Linked DNA regions of Desulfitobacterium hafniense DCB-2. The protein of the gene in region 1 binds, or shares a complex with, the protein of each later gene. Links are inferred from orthologs where the notes say so. Each region holds a gene or a part of one and is shown on either strand. Other genes may lie near its edges.

Evidence for each region. The genes of interacting proteins can lie anywhere in the genome.
Region 2: the proteins of smc (region 1) and DHAF_RS17100 are in contact, whole or in part, in a crystal structure (PDB 3ZGX), measured with the Bacillus subtilis proteins. The link is inferred for Desulfitobacterium hafniense DCB-2 from one-to-one orthologs.

Annotation. Positions count from the first base shown.
Region 1 is NC_011830.1:4,048,398-4,055,145, forward strand. Bases 1,163-5,359 are described here. They hold smc (chromosome segregation protein SMC), read right to left. Parts: upstream 4,960-5,359; coding sequence 1,363-4,959; downstream 1,163-1,362. Other genes in these bases: rnc (ribonuclease III), read right to left, coding at 4,952-5,359. In the rest of the region: DHAF_RS19035 (DUF4367 domain-containing protein), read right to left, coding at 1-248; DHAF_RS19040 (RNA polymerase sigma factor), read right to left, coding at 332-886; more of rnc, read right to left, coding at 5,360-5,740; fabF (beta-ketoacyl-ACP synthase II), read right to left, coding at 5,761-6,748. UniProt on the Bacillus subtilis protein: Required for chromosome condensation and partitioning.
Region 2 is NC_011830.1:3,658,437-3,663,118, reverse strand. The notes cover bases 1,255-4,234. They hold DHAF_RS17100 (segregation and condensation protein A), read left to right. Parts: upstream 1,255-2,341; coding sequence 2,342-3,127; downstream 3,128-4,234. Other genes in these bases: DHAF_RS17090 (DUF2953 domain-containing protein), read left to right, coding at 3,843-4,234; scpB (SMC-Scp complex subunit ScpB), read left to right, coding at 3,131-3,721; trpS (tryptophan--tRNA ligase), read left to right, coding at 1,365-2,345; DHAF_RS17110 (site-2 protease family protein), read left to right, coding at 1,255-1,326. Also shown: DHAF_RS17115 (CBS domain-containing protein), read left to right, coding at 1-694; more of DHAF_RS17110, read left to right, coding at 682-1,254; more of DHAF_RS17090, read left to right, coding at 4,235-4,511; ytfJ (GerW family sporulation protein), read left to right, coding at 4,610-4,682. UniProt on the Bacillus subtilis protein: Participates in chromosomal partition during cell division. May act via the formation of a condensin-like complex containing Smc and ScpB that pull DNA away from mid-cell into both cell halves.

The DNA.
Region 1 (6,748 bases):
ACATTCTGGCGCATGGTTTTCATTTTCTCTTCGGAAAGATATTCTTCTTTTCCTTCAATCAAGTTAATGGCCTTTATACATTCGTCGATCAAATCCGTGTCCATACTGACCTCATCCACCGCCGATGCCTCATACAAAATACGATATAGCTTTTCTTTTACAAGAACGTCACTTTCCTTTTCGGAGAGTATCATCCTGATAATTTCTTTATCATTAATTACATCAAGGGAATCCCGTTCTTTCGCCATGATTTTCTCCCTTTCTTTTTCAACCTTCCATTTATATACATTACAAAGGCCGTATTAAATCACAGTGACTACAAAATTTTAGTTCACTTTTCAAAATAAATACGAACACTTTTTTTAATTTTCTTTTTTAGCCGATAAATCCGGGTCGTCATTGCTGTGGCGGAAATCTCATGTTTCCCGGCAAGTTCTGAAACGGACATATTATTTTTAAAGTAATCACGATAAAGCTCATACTCATCGGCTTGAAGTCCCTCTAAAATCTCTTCGCAAAGTTTGTCCAGATCGGCAGTGCCATTGAAGAGTTCTTCCAATTCGTTGTCCACCTGCGCCCAAGCTTCCAAGATATGATCATCCATGCTGATTTCATACTTATTCTTGGTGTACATACTTCTAAATGAAAGGTTGACCAGATTCCGTGCCGTAGTGTATAACCATCCTTCCACATTCGGATGGTTTACTAATTTTGCAAGCTGCTTCCTTGCTTCCAAAAATGTATTTTGGGTGCACTCCTCTACCAGATCCAAGAGTTCCTCCTGCCCTTTAACTCTCCTTAAGCAGTATAGATAAATCCGCTCATAGTATTTATAACATAAATCCTCGTAGAAAGTCTCATCCTTTAAGCGGTTCCATGGCCACAAAATCTACCCCTCCTCCGTGTACTTGTGTGCTCTCTAATCATTTGAATTAGCTGTAAGTTCTTTTCCAGGTTCATATTTCCTCATTTTAATTTTAATATCTCTATTTTATAATATTTCTCCTAATTTTTATCAATTTCTTCTTGTGAAAAAATGTCAATAATAGGTGAGAGATCGGCTTAATTGAAACAAACAGAATACTTTTTCAACTCATTTTAACAGATTGCTGAATCATGACAATAAACTCATACTTATGCAGTAAGGCCGATTACTTCAGCCTCATTATCTCATGCTCTAGCGGCAATACCGATAATAATGCGACTCAGGTTACATTTACATATATTTTATTATCTTTAAAAAGCCAAAAGATGCCCTCTTTAAAGAGAAGCATCCTCTTCAACTTAACTTTATTCTCTAACATCTCCAACTAAAGATAATCCTTAGACCTATCAAAACCCATCCCAACTTCCGCAATCCTCTCAAGCCATCCTAGTATCCTTGTCCTGGCCTTCCAACTGAACAGAGAGCAGCTTAGATACACCCGACTCCTCCATGGTGATGCCATAGAGGACATCGGCTGCTTCCATGGTTCCTTTGCGGTGCGAGATGACCAGGAACTGGGTGGAGTTTGCCAAGCGGTGAATGTATTGGGCAAAGCGGCTGACATTGGCATCATCCAGGGAAGCCTCGATTTCATCAAGGACACAGAAGGGGCTGGGCTTCACCTTAAGCAGGGCGAAGAGCAGTCCGATGGCTGTCAGAGCACGCTCTCCTCCGGAAAGGAGAGACAGCAGCTGGGGCTTTTTTCCCGGGGGCTGGGCGATGATCTCTACCCCCGTATCCAGAAGATTGGCCGGGTCTACTAAGCGAAGTTCCGCATAGCCTCCGTTGAACAGTTCCTTGAAGACCACTTTAAAGGCTTCGTTGACCGCTATAAATCCTTCTTCGAAACGTTCCGACATGGTTTTATCCAGTTCGGCGATGAGTTGCTGGAGGGATTCATTGGCCTCCTCCAGATCCTGCTTTTGCACCGATAGAAAATCAAAGCGCTCCTGAAGCTTCGGATATTCTTCAATGGCCGCCTGGTTCACAGGGCCCAGCAGCTCCATCCGCAGTTTAATCTCCTGGACTCTGGCCGCCAGCTCGGCACGGTTTCTTTCACTTTGGTAGGCTTGAGCCTCTTCCCAAGTCAGGTCGAATTCTTCCAGTAACCGTTTGGAGCCGGTTTCCCATTCGGCATCCCAGCGGGCCGTCTTCAGCTCCAGGTTGTGCAGCTTTTGTTCCAGGGTCTGCTGCTCCTGCCTTTTCTTTTGGGCGAGGCCTTCCTGATCCATCAGCTCCTTGGACAGAACCTCCCGCTCTTTGCGCAAAGCGATGAGGACTTCCTGGGCTTGCTGCTGCTGCTCTCCTGCTTCCCTGCGGCGGCTCTCCCAGTCTCCCTGTTCGAAGGCCAGACGGGCTTTGCTCTCTTCTAAATCCTGCAAATCCTTGCGCTTGCGCTCCAGGAGATGCTTGTTCTCCCCCAGCAGGGCCTGATCCTGGACCAGGCGCTCCACAGCCTGCTTGAGCTCCTGCTCCCACTTAGCCGCCTGCACCTTGGTTTGGGTCAGTCTTTCTTGAAGCTGTTCCATCTCCCGGCTGGCCTGGCGATTCTTTTCTTCCTGCCGGGCCAAGGCTTCCTGAGCCTCTTGGATGCTGTCTGTAAGCTTGCTTTGCTCTTCTGCCTCCAGGGCCTTATGGCTTTGCAGCTCATCCCGTTCCTGCTCTATCCCGGCCACACGGATGGTTACGGCGGTTATTTCATCACGAATCCTTTGGGCCTGGGCCCGGAGATTAAGCTCCTGAGTTCTTAACACGGCCAGAGCGGATTTAAGCTCCTGCTCTTCAGCCATCAGATGCTTAAGGTTTTCCTCACCTTTTTGGATTTGGATGCTGAGAGCCCCTGCTTTGAGCTCCAGTTCCTTTTGCTGGGTGCGTCTTTCGTCGCACTCCTGCCGGAGTTCCTGGATTTCCCGGGAACGTCCCAAGATGTTGGAGCCTTTTCTTTGCAGGCTGCCCCCGGTCAGGGAGCCCCCCGGGTGAACCTGATCCCCCTCCAGGGTCACGATGCGGGCGCGATAGCCCGAGGCTCTGGCCACCCGGGTGGCCGCCTCCATATCCGTGACGATGAGGGTTCTGCCCAGTTGGGATTCAAAGGCCTTGCGGTATTTTTCGGCGAAGGTGATAAGATCCACCGCCACGCCGATGAAGCCGGGGTCCTTGGCCGCCTCTTTGGCCACAGCGGCTTTGCCCCCTTGAATCACATCCAGGGGTAAAAAAGTGGCCCGACCCAGATTGTGGCTTTTCAGATAATGAACGGCTTCCTTGGCACCCCGTTCCGTTGCGGTAACGATATTCTGAATACCTGCCCCCAGGGCGACCTCGATGGCCACCTCATAACGCTCTTCAACCTGAAGAAGATCCGCCAGGGTGCCGCAGAGATCTCCGCAGGAAGGCTGGTTTTTTTTCTTGGCCAGCATCAGCTCCCGGACACCCCGTTGATAGCCTTCCAGGGAGTCTTCCAGGTTCTTCAGGGCATGATAGCGGGCTGATTTTTTCTCCAGGTCCCGATTCAGTTCCTGGAGCTCCCTCTGCCCTGCTTTGCTCTGCTCACGGAACTGAGCATTTTCCTGCTGGGCCTTCTCTGCCTGGAGCCGGATATCCGTCTGCAGCCCTTCCTGGGTTTTAAGCTGCTCCTGAACCTGGGCCTCCTGCTGCTCATGAGAGAGCAGGGCTCCTTCTTTATCCTTTTTTTCTTTAATCAATTGCTCATGGGTTGAATTCAGGGTAGCCAACTGATGGGTAAGGCGGTTTAATTCTGCGCTGGACTCGGCCAGCTTGCTCTGCAGATGGGAGAGACTGCCCCTGAGGATTTCAATTTCCTCTAAGCCATTCCTGGCTTTAGCCTCGACCAAGCGTTGTTCATCCGCCGCCAAAGCCTGATTAGCCTGGTCCAGAGTCTTATGTAAGAGGGCTTTTCTGTCCTCTAAGGCTCTGAGCTGTTCTGTACTCTGGCGAACCTTCTCCTCATGATTGGAGAGCTCCGTGGTGACACGATTAATCTGCTCGCCGAGGTAGCCTTCCCGCTCCTGGCGGAGCCGCAACTCCTGAACGATTTGGTTGACTGCTTGATCCAATTGGTAGGTGGTTTCCTGCTGCTTCTGGATCTGCTCATCCAGAAGATTGAGCTTCACTTTGTTGCTGAGGATGCCGCTTTCCTTCTGGCTTAGATCCGCTACTGCCGCGGCGATGGCCGACTGAAGTTCTTCCGTTTCCTGAACGGAGGAAGTCAGCTTATGGCGCACCTCTTTTAAATCAAAGGCCACCATCTCGATCTCCAGGGCTTTTTGTTCTGTGGTCAGCTCCACAGCTTCCCTGGCTATGGTGGCTTGCTCTTCCAAAGGTCCTAATTGCCCTTCGATCTCGGCCAGGATATCCCTGATCCGCTCTAAATTATGTTCCGTTTCATCCAAACGCTTAAGTGCTTCCCGTTTGCGCATGCGGTATTTGGTTATTCCTGAAGCTTCTTCGATCAAGGTGCGCCGTTCTTCGGAGCGCAGATTGAGAATCTCCTCGACCCGGCCTTGACCAATAATGGAAAACCCTTCTTTGCCCGCACCGGTATCCATAAAAAGTTCATGGATATCCTTAAGGCGGCAGGAGGAGCGGTTGATAAAATATTGTCCCTCTCCGTCCCGATAGACTCTGCGGGTGATGATCACTTCCTGATACTCCAGGGGAAAAATCCCCGTGGAGTTATCAAAAAATAAGGAAACCTCGGCCATCCCCACCGGGCGCCGCACACTGCTGCCGGAGAAAATGACATCCTCCATCTTGCTGCCCCTGAGGTTTTTGGCGCTCTGTTCCCCCAGAACCCAGCGGATGGCATCGGCCACATTGCTTTTGCCGCTCCCATTGGGCCCCACTACCACACTCAAGCCCTGCCCTAATTCCAGCTTCACTTTGTCCGCAAAGGACTTAAACCCTTGGATTGTAATGGATTTCAAGAAAACAGGGAGAGTATCGGCTTTAGCCATTGTTCTCCCCCCCAAACTCATCTAACACTTGTTGGGCTGCCCGTTGTTCTGCTTCCTTTTTGGTCCGTCCGATGCCCTTGCCCCGCAGATTTCCCTGGAGGAATACCCCGGCTGTAAAGCGCTTATTATGATCCGGGCCTTCCTCGGCCAGGATACGATAAGTGACTTCCGTCTCTTCCCGCTGGGCTTTTTCCTGGAGCATGGTCTTATAATCGCCGTAGTTGCCTTGGGCTACTTCGGCAATTTCTTCCTTCAGCAAGGTCAGAACCACTCTCCTCGCCTCTTGGAAGCCATACTGCAAATAGACAGCCCCCACGATAGCCTCCCAGGCATCGGCTAAGATGGAAGGCCTTTCCCTGCCCCCTGAGACCTGTTCACCTTTACCCAGAAGCAATTCTTCCCCCAGCCGAATCTTCTTGGCAGTGCGGGCTAAGGTGCTCTCGTTGACCACCGCCGCCCGCATCTTCGTCAATTCACCTTCAGGCCGCTCCGGATAACTCAGGTAAAGATACTCCGCTACCACAAAATCCAGAATGGCGTCACCCAGAAACTCCAGCCTTTGGTTGTTCTCCAGACCGGATTGGGGATTCTCAAACAAATACGAGGGGTGGGTTAAAGCAGTCGTGAACAAGCGATTGGGGGGATCATCCAACTCCAACCGTTTCGCTAAACCTATTCCTGTAGGAATCCGCTGCAAAGTATCGGCATGATACTTATGACGTTTATTCCCCTGCAGATTATGCTTAGTTGTTTTTGCTGTACCCTGATGTTTTTTTTCCACCGCTCATACTCCTTACTCACCTAATAACGTTTTAATACAATTGTAGCATTATGTCCTCCAAAACCAAAGGTATTTGATAAAGCAACTTGAACTTCTTTTGGCCGGGCGGCATTGGGAACATAATCCAAATCGCATTCCGGGTCAGGCTCTCCATAGTTTATGGTGGGTGGAATCATGCTATTCTTAATGGTTAAAGCGCAGGCGATGGCTTCGATAGCTCCTGCCGCTCCTAAGAGATGCCCGGTCATGGACTTGGTGGAGCTGATGGCCACTTTTTGCGCCGCTTCCCCGAAGAGGGCTTTAATCGCCGCCGTCTCCGCCGAGTCGTTGGCATTGGTTCCTGTGCCATGGGCGTTGATATAATCCACTTCTTCCGGCCGCACCTCAGCTCCTGTCAAGGCCGCCTGCATGGATTGGATGGCTCCTGCTCCTCCCGGCGCCGGAGAGGTGATATGATAGGCGTCACAGGTGCTGCCATATCCGGAAAGCTCAGCGTAAATCCTGGCCTGCCGCTTTTGGGCATGCTCCAGGGATTCCAGAACGAGGATTCCCGCTCCTTCACCCATGACAAACCCCGACCTTCTGGCGTCGAAAGGACGGCAGGCTTCCCGGGGATTTTCCTTCTCCGTGGACATGGCTTTCATGGCGCAAAAACCCGCAAAGGCCAAAGGTACAATAGGGGCTTCCGTGCCGCCGCAAAGCACTACATCGGCATAGCCGTGCTCGATCAGGCGCATGGCCTCACCGATGGCATTGGTAGCCGAGGCGCAGGCGGTGGCCACACTTAAGCTGGAGCCCTGAAGGCCGAATTCAAGGGAAATATGACCGGCAGCCATATTGGAGATCAGCATAGGAATAAAGAAGGGGCTGATTCTTCCCGGCCCTTTATTCATGAGGACTTCTTTCTGCTGTTCCAGGGTGGTGACCCCGCCCACTCCGGTTCCCACAATACAGCTGGCCCTTTCCTTATTGACCTGGTCCAGATTTAACCCGGAATCCTGGACGGCC
Region 2 (4,682 bases), 390 kb from region 1 along the record:
TGCCGGTGTCCTACAGAAACTAAGTATCGAACGGTTTACGGAAGAATTCATGCATATGCTTTCTGAATTGAAGTTTGGCGTTATGGGAGAATCCCTGCTCGATATGGGTGTGTTCCGCAAGTGGTTTGGTGCCGAACTGCCCTGGGATTTTACTCATCCGGGGCTGAATCAAGCCATTTCCCCGGAAAGAAAATGGCTGATCTGCCTGCGCAGGATGGACAGATCCCAGTTCGAAAGAATTGAGGAAAAACTTCGGTTAGCCAGGGAGCTCAAAGGGATAGCCTATAAATTCTTTGACATTATGGATGGACTTCTATCCTTAGGCGTGGGAGAAAAAGGTTCTGAAGCTTCTCCATATGCCCGGGAAAAGATTTCTTTAAAGAGTTTGGATCAGTATCTTGAAGGTCTACCGGCCCTCCTCATGGAAGTTCTGCTGTGGGATGAACGCTTCCGGGATTCTCTGGAAGCCTACACAGAAGCAGTCAAGGCCATTCATCAGACCGTAGATGGCACGGCTTTGCGACAATGGGGAGTTAAAGAAGGGCCGGAGATTGGCCGCATTCTTAAAGCGGTCCGTCTGGCTTGGCTGGAAGGCAAGCTGCAGACAGAGGAAGAAGAGAAGGAATTTGTGCTTGGGTTGCTGAAGGATGGCTTGTCAAACCGACCGAAGGGGGAAACTACGTGTTCAACTTAACCACCATCATCGCCAACATACCTGCCTTACTTGTGGGGTTTGCTTTTCATGAATATGCCCACGCCTGGGTGGCTGATCGTTTAGGAGATCCGACTCCCCGCAGCCAGGGACGTTTAACTCTGAATCCCTTCGTCCACCTGGATATCTTTGGTACCCTGATGGCTGTACTTTATTCCTTTGGCTGGGCGAAGCCGGTCATGACCCAACCCCACTATTTCAAGGGGAATAAAGAGCGGGGGAGAGTACTGGTGTCGGTCGCCGGTCCTCTGGCCAATCTGTTGGTTGCTTTTATCGCCATGATGCTTTGGGTCTTAACCCTGGCCTTCCTGGAGGATTCATCCTGGACCGGCACACTATCCACAATATTCATGTCCCTGGTGATCATGAATTTGGGTCTTGGGGTGTTTAATATTCTGCCGATTCCGCCTTTAGATGGTTTTTCTATCTTAAGGGGGGTTGTTCCCGGGCGGTACAGCAAGGTTCTTGATACCCTGGAGACTTACGGCATGTTCATTCTGGTTATAATACTATTTACCAACTTTTTGGGAGTAATACTGCAGCCTGCAGTATCCGGCCTTTACGCTTTTTATCGTGATACCGCTTTGTTTTTGCTGTCGCCTTTTATCGGCTAAAGGCAATGGAAAACCTACAACTGAAAGGGGTTTTATAAGTGAAAGGTAGAATTTTCAGCGGCATGCGCCCTACGGGGAGCCTGCATATCGGGCATCTCAGTGTCATCCAGAATTGGGCCGCACTGCAATCGGAATATCAAAGCTATTATGGAATTGTGGATCAGCATGCTCTGACGACAGGTTATGAGGATGGTTTGGATTTTGGCGTACTTATCCGGGAGATTGCTCTGGATTGGCTGAGTGTGGGGATTGATCCGGAGCAGTCGGCGATTTTTGTTCAATCCCATATTAAGGAACATGCAGAACTGCATCTGCTTTTGTCCATGATTACCCCTCTATCCTGGCTGGAGCGGGTGCCGACCTATAAGGATCAAATGCAGCAGCTGGGCAAAGAAGGAGGCAAGGATATCTCAACCTATGGTTTCCTGGGCTATCCCCTCTTGATGGCTGCCGATATCTTGGTTTATAAGGCTGATACCGTACCGGTGGGAGAAGATCAAATCCCCCATGTCGAGCTGTGCCGCGAAATTGCCAGACGCTTTAATCACCTTTATGGTCCGGTTTTTCCTGAACCGAAAGCCCTGATCGGCAAAGTTCCCCTGTTGCCCGGTGTCGATGGACGTAAAATGAGTAAAAGCTATAATAATACCATCTCCTTAACCGCTTCCACAGCAGAGATCAAAGAAAGGGTTCAGCAGATGGTGACGGACCCGGCCCGTTTGCGCAAAGATGACCCGGGTCATCCTGAAGTTTGTATAGTCTATAAATTTCATGAGGTGTATACACCTGAAGTCGCCGAAGTTGAGGAAAACTGTCGCGGAGGCAAGATCGGCTGTGTGGCTTGTAAGCGTCATCTGGCCGAGAACCTTGATAAGCTGCTCAGTCCTTTCCGTGAGCGCCGTGCCCTTTGGGAAGAGCCTGGTAAGGTTGAGCGGGTTTTGGAGCAGGGGGCTGAACAAGCCCGCCAAGTTACTCAAGAAACTATGAAAGAAGTTCGTCACGTGATGGGGCTGAGATGAGCAACGGGTCATCGGTAAGCCATAGTGCCAATACCGCCCCTTACGTGGAGCTGCCCGCATTTCAAGGTCCCATGGATCTGCTTCTGCACCTGATCCAGCAGGAAAAAGTGGATATTTACGATATTCCCATTGCCAGGATTACCGATCAATTTATCCAGGTCGTACGTCAGATGGAAGATCTGGATATGGAAGTGACCACGGAATTTCTGGTTTTAGCTGCCCAGCTTCTCCAGATCAAGTCCCGCTACTTGCTGCCCAAACCGGTTAAAGATGTGACCGTCGAAGAAGAAGGGGATCCGCGCCAAGAGCTGGTGGAACGGCTTTTAGCCTACCGGGCTTTTAAACAGGCTGCGGAAACTTTGGGAGAGATTCAAATCTCTTCCGGGCAGCGGTACTTTCGCGAAGTTGATGTGGATGGGCTGCGCAGTCAATTCACTCCGGCGGATCCTTTGGCAGGGATTCATTTTGAAGCCTTATGGCATGCTTTTCAGCGGATTATTGAGAGGGCGGAGCAGGGGGAAGAGATCAGGACGGTGGAGCCGGATGAAATCCCCATTGAAGTTATGGTCAATGATGTACTGCGCCGGGTCATCCTGCATCCTCGCGGCCTGCGCTTCAGTCAGTTGATTCGGGGCACTAAACGTATGGAGATTATTGTTTCTTTTTTGGCTTTACTGGAGCTGTTGAAGTCAGGAAAAGTGCATTGTGAACAAAGTTCGCAGAACGAGGAGATTTTTGTATTTCCTACAGAAAAAGCTTGGGAGTTTACTGAAGGGGAGTAAAATATGCTGTTTCGGGAAAGAGAAATTGCGGGAGTCGAAGCGCTGTTATTTGTTGCCGATAAACCTCTGACCAAGGAGCGTTTAGCAGAGATCCTTCAGTTAAGCAGTGAGGATATTGCTGAAATACTGTATGACCTTAAACAGCGCTACGCTGCACCTGCCAGCGGGGTTACCCTGATTGAAGTCAATGAAGGCTATAAGCTGGGAACCAAACCGGAGATGTCCGCTTATATAGAAACCCTTTACCATCAACCCGCCCAGGGACTGTCGGGAGCGGCTTTAGAGGTGTTGGCCATCATTGCCTATAAGCAACCCGTCACCCGGGGAGAAGTGGATTTTATCCGTGGGGTGCAATCCGATCGCTCCTTAGGGACGTTGGTGGAGAAAGGTCTTGTCAAAGATGTAGGACGCAAGGAAGGGCCGGGCCGGCCTATTCTTTACGGCACTACGGAACAGTTTCTGATTCATTTTGGGCTTAAATCCCTGGAGGAGCTGCCGGATCTGAATTTTGAGAGCATGCAGGAAGCGGCCCTGGCTGAAGAACTGTCCATGGGGGCCGGGGAGTTTGGGCAAGATAATGAGGATTGTGAGTAACAAGGGAGTGTCGCAAAACTACGTTTTTATGTAGTGGCGATACTCCTTTTTCTAAATTCGTAAGCGATTACGAATTTAGGGTGCATAAATACCCCCTCTTAGGGCATCCTAAACTGTTAAGATGGCGTTCGGGGGGATAATGGTGCAGATTCTCGCTCTTCTGGTGGCGATGTTCATTTGGTTAATGATGATCCTGTGGATCAAAGCATCCTTGGATTTTCGTTATTCCCGCATTGAGGAAAATGACGATCTGGAAATTCATCTTTCCGCTCTGGGCGGTTTCTGGAAGTTTCGGCTCAGTATTCCGACGATTAAGCTGGAATGGGAAGAAGGCCCTAAAATTGCGGCGGAACAGGAAGCACAGGCCCCTACGGGTGAAACCAGGAAGGCTGTCCAGCAATTGAAAATGCGTTACTTCAAGAAGAGTTTTTTCTATGAGCTCTTTCCCAATATTCCTTCCTTGCTGATCGCCTTTACCCGTCTTAAAAAGAAATTTTATCGGGGAATCCATTGCACAGAGTATGATTGGAAGATCGAATATGGCCATGAAAATCCTGCGGTGACGGCTTTGGTATCAGGGAGTTTCTGGGCAATGCTTGGCTATTCTATGGGAAGAATGTATAACCAGGTGACCATGGATGTTCAGGAACCGCGGATTATGGTGGTGCCTCAGTTTAAGAAGCCGGGTTTTCGCTGCGATATTCAAAGCAGCTTCAATTTGCGAATTGGCCATATCCTGTTGGTGGGAGCTGAACTGGCCAGGCTGATCTGGCGCAGAATCAGAAAATAGGGTGCGTCGCAGCGCTTAGAAAAACTTTAATGCATAGTTTTGGCGAAAAAAGACCATATTGTTATTATCAATGATTAAGTTTAAAGGGGTGGATAGCTATGGGGAATCATCCCATTGAAGCTTTAATGAAAAGTGCTATGGAAAGTATTCAAGCCATGGTTGATGTGAATA